DNA from 2 places in the Alistipes provencensis genome. Region 1 is predicted to be linked to the other one. Evidence: riboswitches for the same ligand, from Rfam matches in the RefSeq annotation. Region 1 holds a riboswitch; the other holds the start of a gene.
What was found. Region 1 has a riboswitch for cobalamin ahead of BN5935_RS06905 (ABC transporter substrate-binding protein). Riboswitches for the same ligand answer to the same signal wherever they lie in the genome.

Region 1 (4,981 bases):
ACGACGGCCTGTTCCTCCGCATCCGAGGTCCGGCCGTCGATATATTTGTATAACAACTCTTTCTCCATACATCCATAAGGTGCGTGGGCGCGCCGGATGGACACGAAAAAAAGGCGGTTCGGGTTAAATAAATTTTATTAAAAACGCATCTCGCTGAGAAACAGCGCAATCAGCCAGACCGGAAGATAGTCTTTCAGGGCCTCCCGCATGATGCCCAGCGCCCGCTGGATGGCGGCTTTGACGTTGCGGACGCTGATGCCTGTGGCGTCGGCGATTTCCTGATAGGTCCTGCCTTCGAAACGGCTGGCGACGAATATTCCCCGCATCGGTTCGGGCATGCGGCCGATCTCCTCCTGCACGATCGCGGCGACCTCCGAGGCGAAGAGCTGTCCGGGATCGCAGGCCTCCAGCGCCGCGATGCGGGCCTGAATGCTGTGGTAAGCCGTCGTGTGGATTTTCTGCCGGATGTTCAGCCGGTTCTTCTCGTTGCGCAGCCACTCCAGACAGCCGTGCTTCACGGCGCCCAGCACATAGGCGGGGACGCTGGCGCTGATGTTCAGTTCCGCGCGGTGTTCCCAGAAGTAGAGGAAACTGTCGGTCACGATATCTTCCGCCACCATGCCGTCGCGGACGTATGATTGTGCGATACGGATGAAACGCGGCTTGTAATCAGCGTACAGGCCGTCGAAAAATTCGCGGGTGATATGTCGGACCGGGGGCGTCATTCGGGCATATGATTATCCAAAGATATAATTTTTATCCGCATGAAAAAAATCATTTTGCAAAGTGCAAAGAGAAAAGCCGGCCGAAATACTCGGTCGGCCCTTTCGGTTTGAAGCGCGCTGCGGTTATTCGAGCCGCTGGTAATAGTACAGCTCCCGGTCGTCGTCGGCCAGCACTTCGGGGTGCATGATGGCGATCAGGTCGTGCAGGACGACATCGGGGCGCACGACGCCCGATTCCCAGTAGTCGTTGCCGCCCGCGGCGTTGAGCCGTTTGTTGCAGTTGTAGACGGCGCCGGTCTGCACGCACCGCGTTCCGGCGAATTTCGGGTATTGCGATTTCAGTTCGCCGAGCGACGATGCGCCGCCCGCATTAAGCCACATGTCGGCCTGTGCGGTGAGCAGGTAGGCTTCCTCGAGGTCGATCGGCTGCGAGCGGTTCGAGGTGTTTTTCCTGTAAATATAATCCCCGCCTGCGTCGGCTATGAGCCGGGCGACGTAACTTTCGGTCGAGGCCATGAACCACGATCCGGCATAGGGCGTGTTTATCATCACCTTGGGATCGGGAGCCGTGGCCGATGCGACCCGTTTTTTGAGCGCATTGTAGCGTTCGGGAATCGGAGTGAAAACGGCTTCGCCTTTTGTCCGGCTGTCGGTGATCTCCGAGACGGCGACCAGCCATTCGGCCTTGCCGAGTGGCGACTCCTCGAGGTATTCGCCGATGTAGACGAACGGGATTCCCATTTCGCGCAGTTTCGGCTCCATGCCGCTGGCGCCGCTCACGCCGAACAGCAGCACGAGGTCGGGCCTCTGCGCGAGCAGCAGTTCGTAGTCCACATTGCCGTCAAAGCCCACGTCGGCTACCGCGTCGGGGTGTGCCGTGACATAGGCGTTGGTGATGTAGTCCCGGCCGGAAACCCCGACCACGCGGTCGGCCTGTCCCAAGGCGTCGAGCATGGCGATGTAGGTCGAAGACATGCAGACGATGCGTTTCGCCCCGGCTTCGACGCTCTGTCCCGTGAATCCGGCCGGGGGCGTTTCGCCGTTGCGGGCGATGAAGAGCATCGTTTCGGCGTTCTCGGCGCCCTGCCACGGGTTGAAGACTTTCAGCAGGGTGCTCTGCCGCCCTTCGGCGCCGACGATCTCGAAGCCGGAGGCATGCGACGGGGCGTAGAGCGTCTGTGTGAAATCTTTCAGGTCGGCCGTCTGCGATCCGCAGGCCGCGGCCAAGGCCGCCAGAAGCGGCACGAGGAATTTCAGGAGTCTTTTCATTATGCGCTGGGGCAATAGTTCGCTTGGTCAAATCATGGATTCTACAGCCACCATGCAACGAGACGGAATGAAAGCGTGCTTTACATCTGTTGTCCATCCGGGCCCGTTCTCCGCAGGCTGCGAAACCAATCGGTCATGCAAGGCAGGTCTTCTGACTCGTTCCGGTTTCGACGCCTTCCCGGTTATCCGCCAGTGGCTGAAGATTGTCGATCCCTCGTGTGCCCGTTTCCGGACAGGAACTTACAGCAGCGGGAACTGTTGCCGACTTTCACGGCATTCCCTTTTAATCGGTCGGAGGCTGTGGGCCCTCTTGTCGAACCTTTGCGCGGCAAAGATAGTAAAATTTGGAATCCGAAGCGGAAAATGCCGGGAATTTAAAATGAGAAAGCCTCGTAATCGTAGAATTACGGGGCTTTCTCAATACAAGACATATCAGAATCGGACGATGCGAACGGAGATGTCCGTTATCCGGAAGTCGTCTGATGGGGCGGTGATCCCGAATGCAGGGACAGTGTCGAAGATCAGCAACTGGTGGCGGGTATGGCGCGGAGCGTCTGCCGTCGGCAACACGAAGGTCTGGTTTGCGAGCGTGACCGTGGCTGAGCCGCTCCATTTCAGATTGAGATAGATTGCGCCGAACTCGATCTTTCCGGCTGCGATGCTTTCGGCTGCGATTTTTGCCGTATCCCGGCCTGCCGACAGGTAGAGCGTTTCGCCCTTGCCCCGGAAATCCGGAGCGAGCAGGTCGGTCGATACATAGTCGATGCCGGCGTTGTTGATCCGGTCGAAATGTTCGAAATCGTCGGCGTGGGATTCGGTTTCGAGTCCGTCGGCCTTGGCCCGTGATACATGGCTGAAATACTCTTCCTCCCCGAACCGCGTCGCACTGATCGCCATGATGGTGCCTCCGAGCGATGCGATGTGTTCGTAGGTGCTCTGGTAGAGGATGCCCATGAGCGGGATGTCCCGGATGCCCATTTCAAGGCGGATGTGGTCGTTGGCGTCGTTGTTTGAGGTGACGATGTAGCCTCCGCGGCCGAATACCCGGTCGGCAATGGCTATCAGCCGCGGATAGACCCAGTCGGGGGTGACTTTTTTCGGCTCGATGAACGTGCGCAGCCCGCAGTTGCGGCACTCGGTGCAGAACTCTTCGAGGGTGAGCACCCGGGTTCGGTATTCGGGCCGTGCAGCTTTGAGGAGAAAACTGTCGCGGAGCTCCGCATAGCTAATGTCCGAGACAGCAACTTCTTCGGGCACGGGGCGGCCGTCGTTGTAGGTGAATGTGCGTGTCAGATTGGCGTCGTGGACGGCCACGAGTATGCTGTCGGAGGTCCAACGGACGTCGGTCTCGATGCAGTCGAACCCGGCCCGTGCGGCGAGTTGGATGGCCTCGCGTGAGTTCTCGCCCGACAGGGTACAGTGCATGGTCGCACCCCGGTGGGCTATGAAATGCCGTCCGGTTTCCGTCGGGGTTCCGGAGCATCCTGCCGCGATCCACGACAGCAGGAGTAATATCGACAGCCTGCTTTTTAGCATGACTGTTATTTTGAATTGTACGGGCCGTGGATGGACGCCACCTTGTATTCGAAGTCGGTGTCGTCGAGCATGTAGACATAGTATTCCGCACCGCCCGGGGCGACCCGCACGACGATGTGCCCGTTGTACCCGGCGACGTTTTTGTAAAGCGCTGCGTTCTCGGTAAGGGCCTCCGGGTGTATGTTGGTACTGAAGATATCCTTGGTCCAAGCATAGGGGTGGGTGGCGAAACTGCCGTTGACGATGGAGGTCAGCAGGGGAATGTCCGGCTGCTTTTTGTAGAAAGCCTGATTGATGATCACCCGCGGTGAAAATTCACAGTTCTGCATCTGGCTGCCCCAGGCGTTGTTGCTCAAGTGGTGGTGTGCCTTGAACACCTCGAGGCCTCCCTTGGGAATGAAGTCGCGGTAATAGTAGGCTACCCGGTTCTGGGGGCCGGAAGTGAGGTCGCCGCAGGCGATGTAGTCGAATTTTCCGTAGCTCAGGTGGAATCCGCAGGATGCAGGATTACCCTTGCCTGCATTGGCGTTGATGACAGCGCCCTTTCCGGTGGAGGAATCGAGGTTCCAGACATAGCCGTTGGCTACGATGTTGAAGATGCGGAAATCGGGATACTTGCTTTTGTCCTTCAGGAGCGTAATCTGTTCTTCGCCTGTGCGAAACCGGTCGGCTGTCATGCCCTTGTTCGCTACGGCCCACTTGACGAACACCTGCCAGTCGCCGGCGAGTTCCCCATCCATCTCGGGGATGGTCGTGTCTTCATTGTAGTCGGGATAGCCCATGTCCAGCACCCGGCCGAACGGAACCTCGCCGTAAAGAGCCATGAGTCCGGCGAGACGGTAACCGTTCGGCGAGGTCTCCGTGGCGGCGGCCGAACTGCCGATGTGGTCTATGTGGAAATGCGACGGTGCACACCAGTCGATGGCCGAACTGCCTTCCGGCAGGAAATGGCGGATGTATTTCGCGTCCACGATATACGGACGTGTCGCGGCATCCGGTTTCTGCGGAACTTCCGTGCCGTCCGTTACGACGACCTCCCCGGCATCGACCAGCAGCGTCGTGCCGTCGGGAAGGATGTAGAAGGCGCACTCTCCGCGACCGCTGTTGATGAAATGGATGTCGAGGCATCCGTCAGTCCATTTCGGGAGCGGTTCGCCCACTTTCGCTTCCGATATCACCTCTTCCTGCGGAGGAACCTTGTTGTTCAGGTCGTCCTCCCAAGGCATTTTCGTTCGTTCTTCACTGCATGCTATGGATGTGAAGGACGCGAGCGTACATAAGGTAATGATAGTCTTATTCATGTCTTTGGCGTTTTATGGTTGGGGTTTGCAACGGAACGGGCCGTCGATCTGTTTTACGTTGTAGGTCGTGTCGCTGTCGTCGAGCATATAGACATAATACTCTTTCCCGCCCGGGGAGACCCGGATGACGACGTGTCCCCCGATGCCGGC
Region 2 (4,981 bases), 1.2 Mb from region 1:
CCGCCCATGAAGCAGACGCAGGTCACCGAGCGGCCGTAGCGGTCGAGCAGGCCGTGCAGCTCCGTCTCGTCGAGTTCCCGCCCGGCATCGGCGGTCAGATGGGGGCTGTGGCACCCCGGGCATCGGTTCGGACAGTTGGTGATGTTGATCGCCAGCGTCGTCTCGCCCGGAATCTCCGCGAATACGACGTCGAAATTATGATACCGGACCATCTACTTCGCTTGGGCGTAAAAGCGCCGCGACGCCTCCTGCTGGCGTGCCGCCGAGAAGTTCGAGACCCGTTTCATGTATCCGATCACGCGCGTCAGGTAGTCCAGATCGTCCGAATGGCACTCGGGACACTCCTTCAGGTAGCGTTTGTCGATGTGGCCGCACTTGTTGCATACCGTGTTGGGGATATTGAACGTGAAGTAGTTGCATCCTTCGGTCGCAGCCACGCGCAGCAGGTGGCGGTACTGCTCCTGCGAGAGGTGGTCTTCGAGGTTCATGTGCAGCGCCGAGCCGCCCGTGAGGTGGTCGATATACCTGCGGCCGTGGAGACGGAACTTGTCGATGACGTTCAGCGACTCGTCCTCCACGATGTAGAAATAGGAGTTGTAGCAGTCGCGCGGCACGACATAGCCGTCTTCGCGGTCCCATTTGGCATGTTTCACGCCGACGTTCTCCGCCGGGATCATCTCGCAGTTGAACATCAGCTCCTTCGTTCGGTATTTCTTGTTGTAGCGCTCGATCAGTCCCAGCAGCTCCTGCACGAACGTCGCGTAGTCGTCGTTGTCGTTGATCGGAATGCCCAGAAACTCCGCGGCCTCGACCAGTCCGTTGACGCCGATGGTGAGGTACTGGCGCGAAAGATTGATGTAACCCGCGTCGAACAGCGGCAGCATGCCCTTGGCCTGCAAATCCTTGAGGTTCTCGTTGTAGGCCGTCTGCACCTTGTGGACCAGATCCACCACCTCTTCCAGATATTTCAGGTAGTGCATGCCGTTTTTCACGGCGTACTGGATGCAGCGGTTCAGGTTGATCGTCAGCACACTCTTCGAACCGGTCGAGACGCCGCCGGCCCCCAGCGTGTAGCTGAAGCCGTTGTCCTGAATCTCGTTCCGCAGGCGGCAGCACGACGACAGCGAATCGGCGTTGTCGCTGATATAGGTGAAGAACGAGTGGCCCGCGGCGTACATTTCGGCCGTGATGTCGCCCCACTCCCTGTCCATCACGTCGCCGTCCTTGGTGAGCAGCGCCATCGTCTCCACGGGGAAGGTCAGCACGGTTTTCGTCCGCTCCTTGTTGAACCACGTCATGAAGCGCTTCTGCAACCACGACAGCGAATCCCAGTGGGGCTTCGAACCGTCCGGGAAGAGGAATTCCCCGAAGAGCGACTCGAAATAGTAGCGGTCGTAGTAGGCGACGTTCCAGAACACGGCCTGAAAGTTGCGCGCACCGGTCGGCTGGTTGATCGAGTAGACGATCTGCTCGAAGCAGTCGGTAATCATCTTGTCGATCGTGCGGTGCTTGTTCGAGAGGTCGACGACCTTGTCGGCGTGCTTGTAGTAATCCTCGCCGTACTCCTGCTCGATGAAGTAGTTCATGTACATCAGGAACTCCGGCGTGGCGCAGGCCCCCGAGAGCATCGACGACACGATGAAGACCATGTTGACGAACCCGCCGCAGAACGATTTGAGGTTCGTCGGGCGCGTCGAGTTGCCGCCGACCGACAGCGTGCCGTTCAGCAGCCACGGATACATCGTGATCGAGGCGCAGTAGTTGGCCATCGAAGTCTCGTCGTTCTTGTAGATGAAGTGGTCTTTCAGCAGACGCAGGTACTTGTCCGCCAGCTCCTTGCCGTACATCTCCTTAATCCGGTCGGTCAGCAGGCGGCGGTTCAGGCGGATGAAGTTCTGTTTGGGCAGCTCGCCGATCAGCGTGGCGATGTTCTTGTTCTCGACGTTGGCGTTGGCGTCGTACTTCGAACCCGTGGCGGGGTTCTTGGCGTCGCAGTAGTTGATGAGGAATTCGAGTTTTTCGCGGTCCTCGCGGTCTTCGGTGTGTTTCTGGCGGTAGAGCATGTAGCTCTTGGCCACGGCGAAATAACGCTCGGCCATCAGGGCCACCTCCACTTGATTCTGAATCTCCTCGACCGACATGCCGTCGGCCACATGCACGCGGCTCAGTACCGACGTGAGGTCGTCGTCCGTGGCGTAGCCGCCGACCGAAAGGAACGCCTTGCTGATGGCGCGTTTGATCTTCTCGACCGAGAAGGGCGCACGTTTGCCGTCGCGCTTGATGATGTAAAGTTCTGAAATACCCATATTCTTCTGAAATCTGTTATGTGTTCTGCATGTATGCGGAAAAGTGTCCCGGTCCTCTCCGCGCGTTGCGGACAGGCCCGTTCGGTCTCCCTCGATGTTGCTTTGTAATAATCTTGTTCGGGTATCGCCCTATATCCCGAAGGCTGGTACCTATCCCGGCAAGGCAGGTCTTCTGACTCGCTCCGCCCGCACGCCTTCCCGTCCTCGCGGACAGTGGCCCTAAGAGAGTGCGGACCTTTACGGAGCTTACAGCTACGGGAATAGTCCCTGATTTTCACAGGAGTTCCCTTTTGATCCCATGCCGGCTGCGGCCGGCGGAGAACCTTGCACGGAAACAAATGTAGACATAGTTCCCCGACGGGCAAACGGGCCCCTCTTTTTTTCTTCAACAAATTGTGAACAAAAAACGCGGACCTGCGCCGCAGCCGCTTCCGGACGGGATTCGGAGCATTCCCGGCCGACGGCTTCCGCCGAAAACGAAAACCGCCCGCAGACCTTGCGATCCGCGGGCGGTTCCGTTGTCCGGACTCCCCTATCGGTAAATCTCGTTCAGCAGGCGCGCCAGACGGTGGCCGCCGCGCAGGAACTGCTTCTCGATGACGGGCGTGTATTTGAAAATGTAGTCGTATTCGATCTTCGTGCCCTCGGGACTCGACGCATAGATCTCCTTGCAGATGTCGTGCGTCTCCTTCACCCAGTCGGCGGGCTCTCCGGCCGTGATTTCGACGATCTCCTCGTCGCTCAGCCGGTCGATCTGCTCTTTCCACTCGGTGTAGCTCCAGTTGCGCACGGCTTCGGGCAGGTTCGTGTCCCAGACCGAATGCAGGTTGGTCTCGCGGTCGAAGAACCGCACCGGGCGCAGGTTGCCGCCCAAATCGCTCAGGCGTCCCAGATGCATCGGGCAGTGCATGTCTCCCACTAAGTGAACCAGCATCTTGAGGTTCAGCGTCTCCTCGTCGGGAGTGAGTTTCCCCGATTTGAGCTTTTCGGTGATTTTGGTTACCGCCTTCAGCACGTCGCCCTTGGGATTCTTGGGCATGGTCTCGATCGTCTTGCCCTCGTCCACATTGAGGTAGTGCCATGTTTTCGAATAGGCATACTCGGGCCAGTAGCTGGCGAAGTCGAGCCAATTCGCGAAATAGACGGGTGAATAGCCTCCCAGCGCTTTATGGACCTTTTCGGCCGCTTCGGGCGTCAGGTGGCATTCGGCGATGTAGGCCGTTACGTCGTGCCCTTTCTGTCCCCACGCGAACGCACCGCGGGCGAAGAGGAGACACAAGCCTACGAGCAGGTAGTTTTTCATGGATATGACGGGTTTGCAGTTTGTGCGTTACTCCATTATCAGTGGTTCATCGTGGCGAGGAACTCCTCGTTGGAATCCGTCAGGCTCATCTGCTTTTGCAGGAACTCCATAGCCTCCACGGGGGTCATGTCCGAGAGGTATTTGCGCAGCACCCATGTACGGTTCATCACGTCGCGCGGCAGCAGCAGGTCTTCGCGGCGGGTTCCCGAGGCGATGACATCCACGGCCGGATAGACGCGCTTGTTGGCCAGCTTGCGGTCGAGCTGCAATTCCATGTTGCCCGTACCCTTGAACTCCTCGAAGATCACTTCGTCCATCTTCGAACCGGTGTCGATCAGCGCCGTGGCGATGATCGTCAGCGAACCCTTCTCCTCCGTGTTGCGGGCCGCGCCGAAGAAACGCTTGGGCTTGTGCAGGGCGTTGGCGTCGACACCTCCCGAGAGCACCTTGCCCGAGGCGGGCTGCACCGAGTTGTAGGCGCGTGCCAGACGGGTGATCGAGTCGAGGAAGATCACTACGTCGTGACCGCTCTCGACCATGCGCTTGGCCTTGTCGAGCACCATCTCGGCCACTTTCACATGGCGCGAAGCCTGCTCGTCGAACGTCGAGGCCACGACCTCGGCCTTCACGTTGCGGGCCATTTCGGTCACCTCCTCGGGGCGCTCGTCGATCAGCAGGACGATCATGTAAACTTCGGGATGGTTGTCGGCAATGGCGTTGGCGATCGACTGCAGAAGCATCGTCTTACCCGTTTTGGGCTGCGCCACGATCAGTGCGCGCTGGCCTTTGCCGATGGGCGAGAAGAGGTCCACGACACGGGTGGACATGTTGTTGTGGCCGTTGCCCGTCAGACAGAATTTCTCGCTGGGGAACAGCGGCGTCATGTATTCGAACTGGACGCGGTCGCGGATGTATTCGGGTTTGAGTCCGTTGATCTCGTTCACGCGCACCAGCGGGAAATATTTCTCGCCCTCCTTCGGGGGACGGATCGCGCCGTTGACCGTGTCGCCGGGCTTGAGGCCGAAGAGTTTGATCTGCGACGGGGAGACGTAGATGTCGTCGGGGGAATTGAGGTAGTTGTAGTCGGCCGAGCGGAGGAATCCGTAGCCGTCGGGCATGATCTCCAGTACGCCCTCGCCCTCGATCTCGCCGGCAAAGTCGTCTTTGGTGATGACCTCCTCGACGATGCGGGGAGCAGGTTCCTCCGCCGGAGTTTCGGCTGCCGGCTGGGGGGCCGCCTCCTGCACTTGCGCCTGTACTTGCACCTTGGGCTTGCGGCCGCGGCGTTTGGGCTCGCTGGCTGCGGGCTGTGCCTCCTGTACGGCCTGCGGCGCCTGTTCCTCGGCCGGGGCTGCCGCTTCGGACTCCTTTG

Region 2: linked by a shared signal. The riboswitch ahead of nrdD (anaerobic ribonucleoside-triphosphate reductase) and the one ahead of BN5935_RS06905 (ABC transporter substrate-binding protein) in region 1 are both predicted to bind cobalamin.

What each region holds. Positions count from the first base shown of each region.
Region 1 is NZ_LT559262.1:1,759,727-1,764,707, forward strand. It holds gene BN5935_RS06895 (FecR family protein) at 1-68, opposite strand, end outside; gene BN5935_RS06900 (RNA polymerase sigma-70 factor) at 138-725, opposite strand; gene BN5935_RS06905 (ABC transporter substrate-binding protein) at 849-1,994, opposite strand; cobalamin riboswitch at 2,119-2,333, opposite strand; gene BN5935_RS06910 (glycerophosphodiester phosphodiesterase) at 2,427-3,530, opposite strand; gene BN5935_RS06915 (ComEC/Rec2 family competence protein) at 3,536-4,831, opposite strand; gene BN5935_RS06920 (ComEC/Rec2 family competence protein) at 4,844-4,981, opposite strand, start outside.
Region 2 is NZ_LT559262.1:2,995,429-3,000,409, forward strand. It holds gene BN5935_RS11735 (radical SAM family protein) at 1-212, opposite strand, end outside; gene nrdD (anaerobic ribonucleoside-triphosphate reductase) at 213-2,306, opposite strand; cobalamin riboswitch at 2,452-2,648, opposite strand; gene BN5935_RS11745 (S1/P1 nuclease) at 2,839-3,609, opposite strand; gene rho (transcription termination factor Rho) at 3,648-4,981, opposite strand, start outside.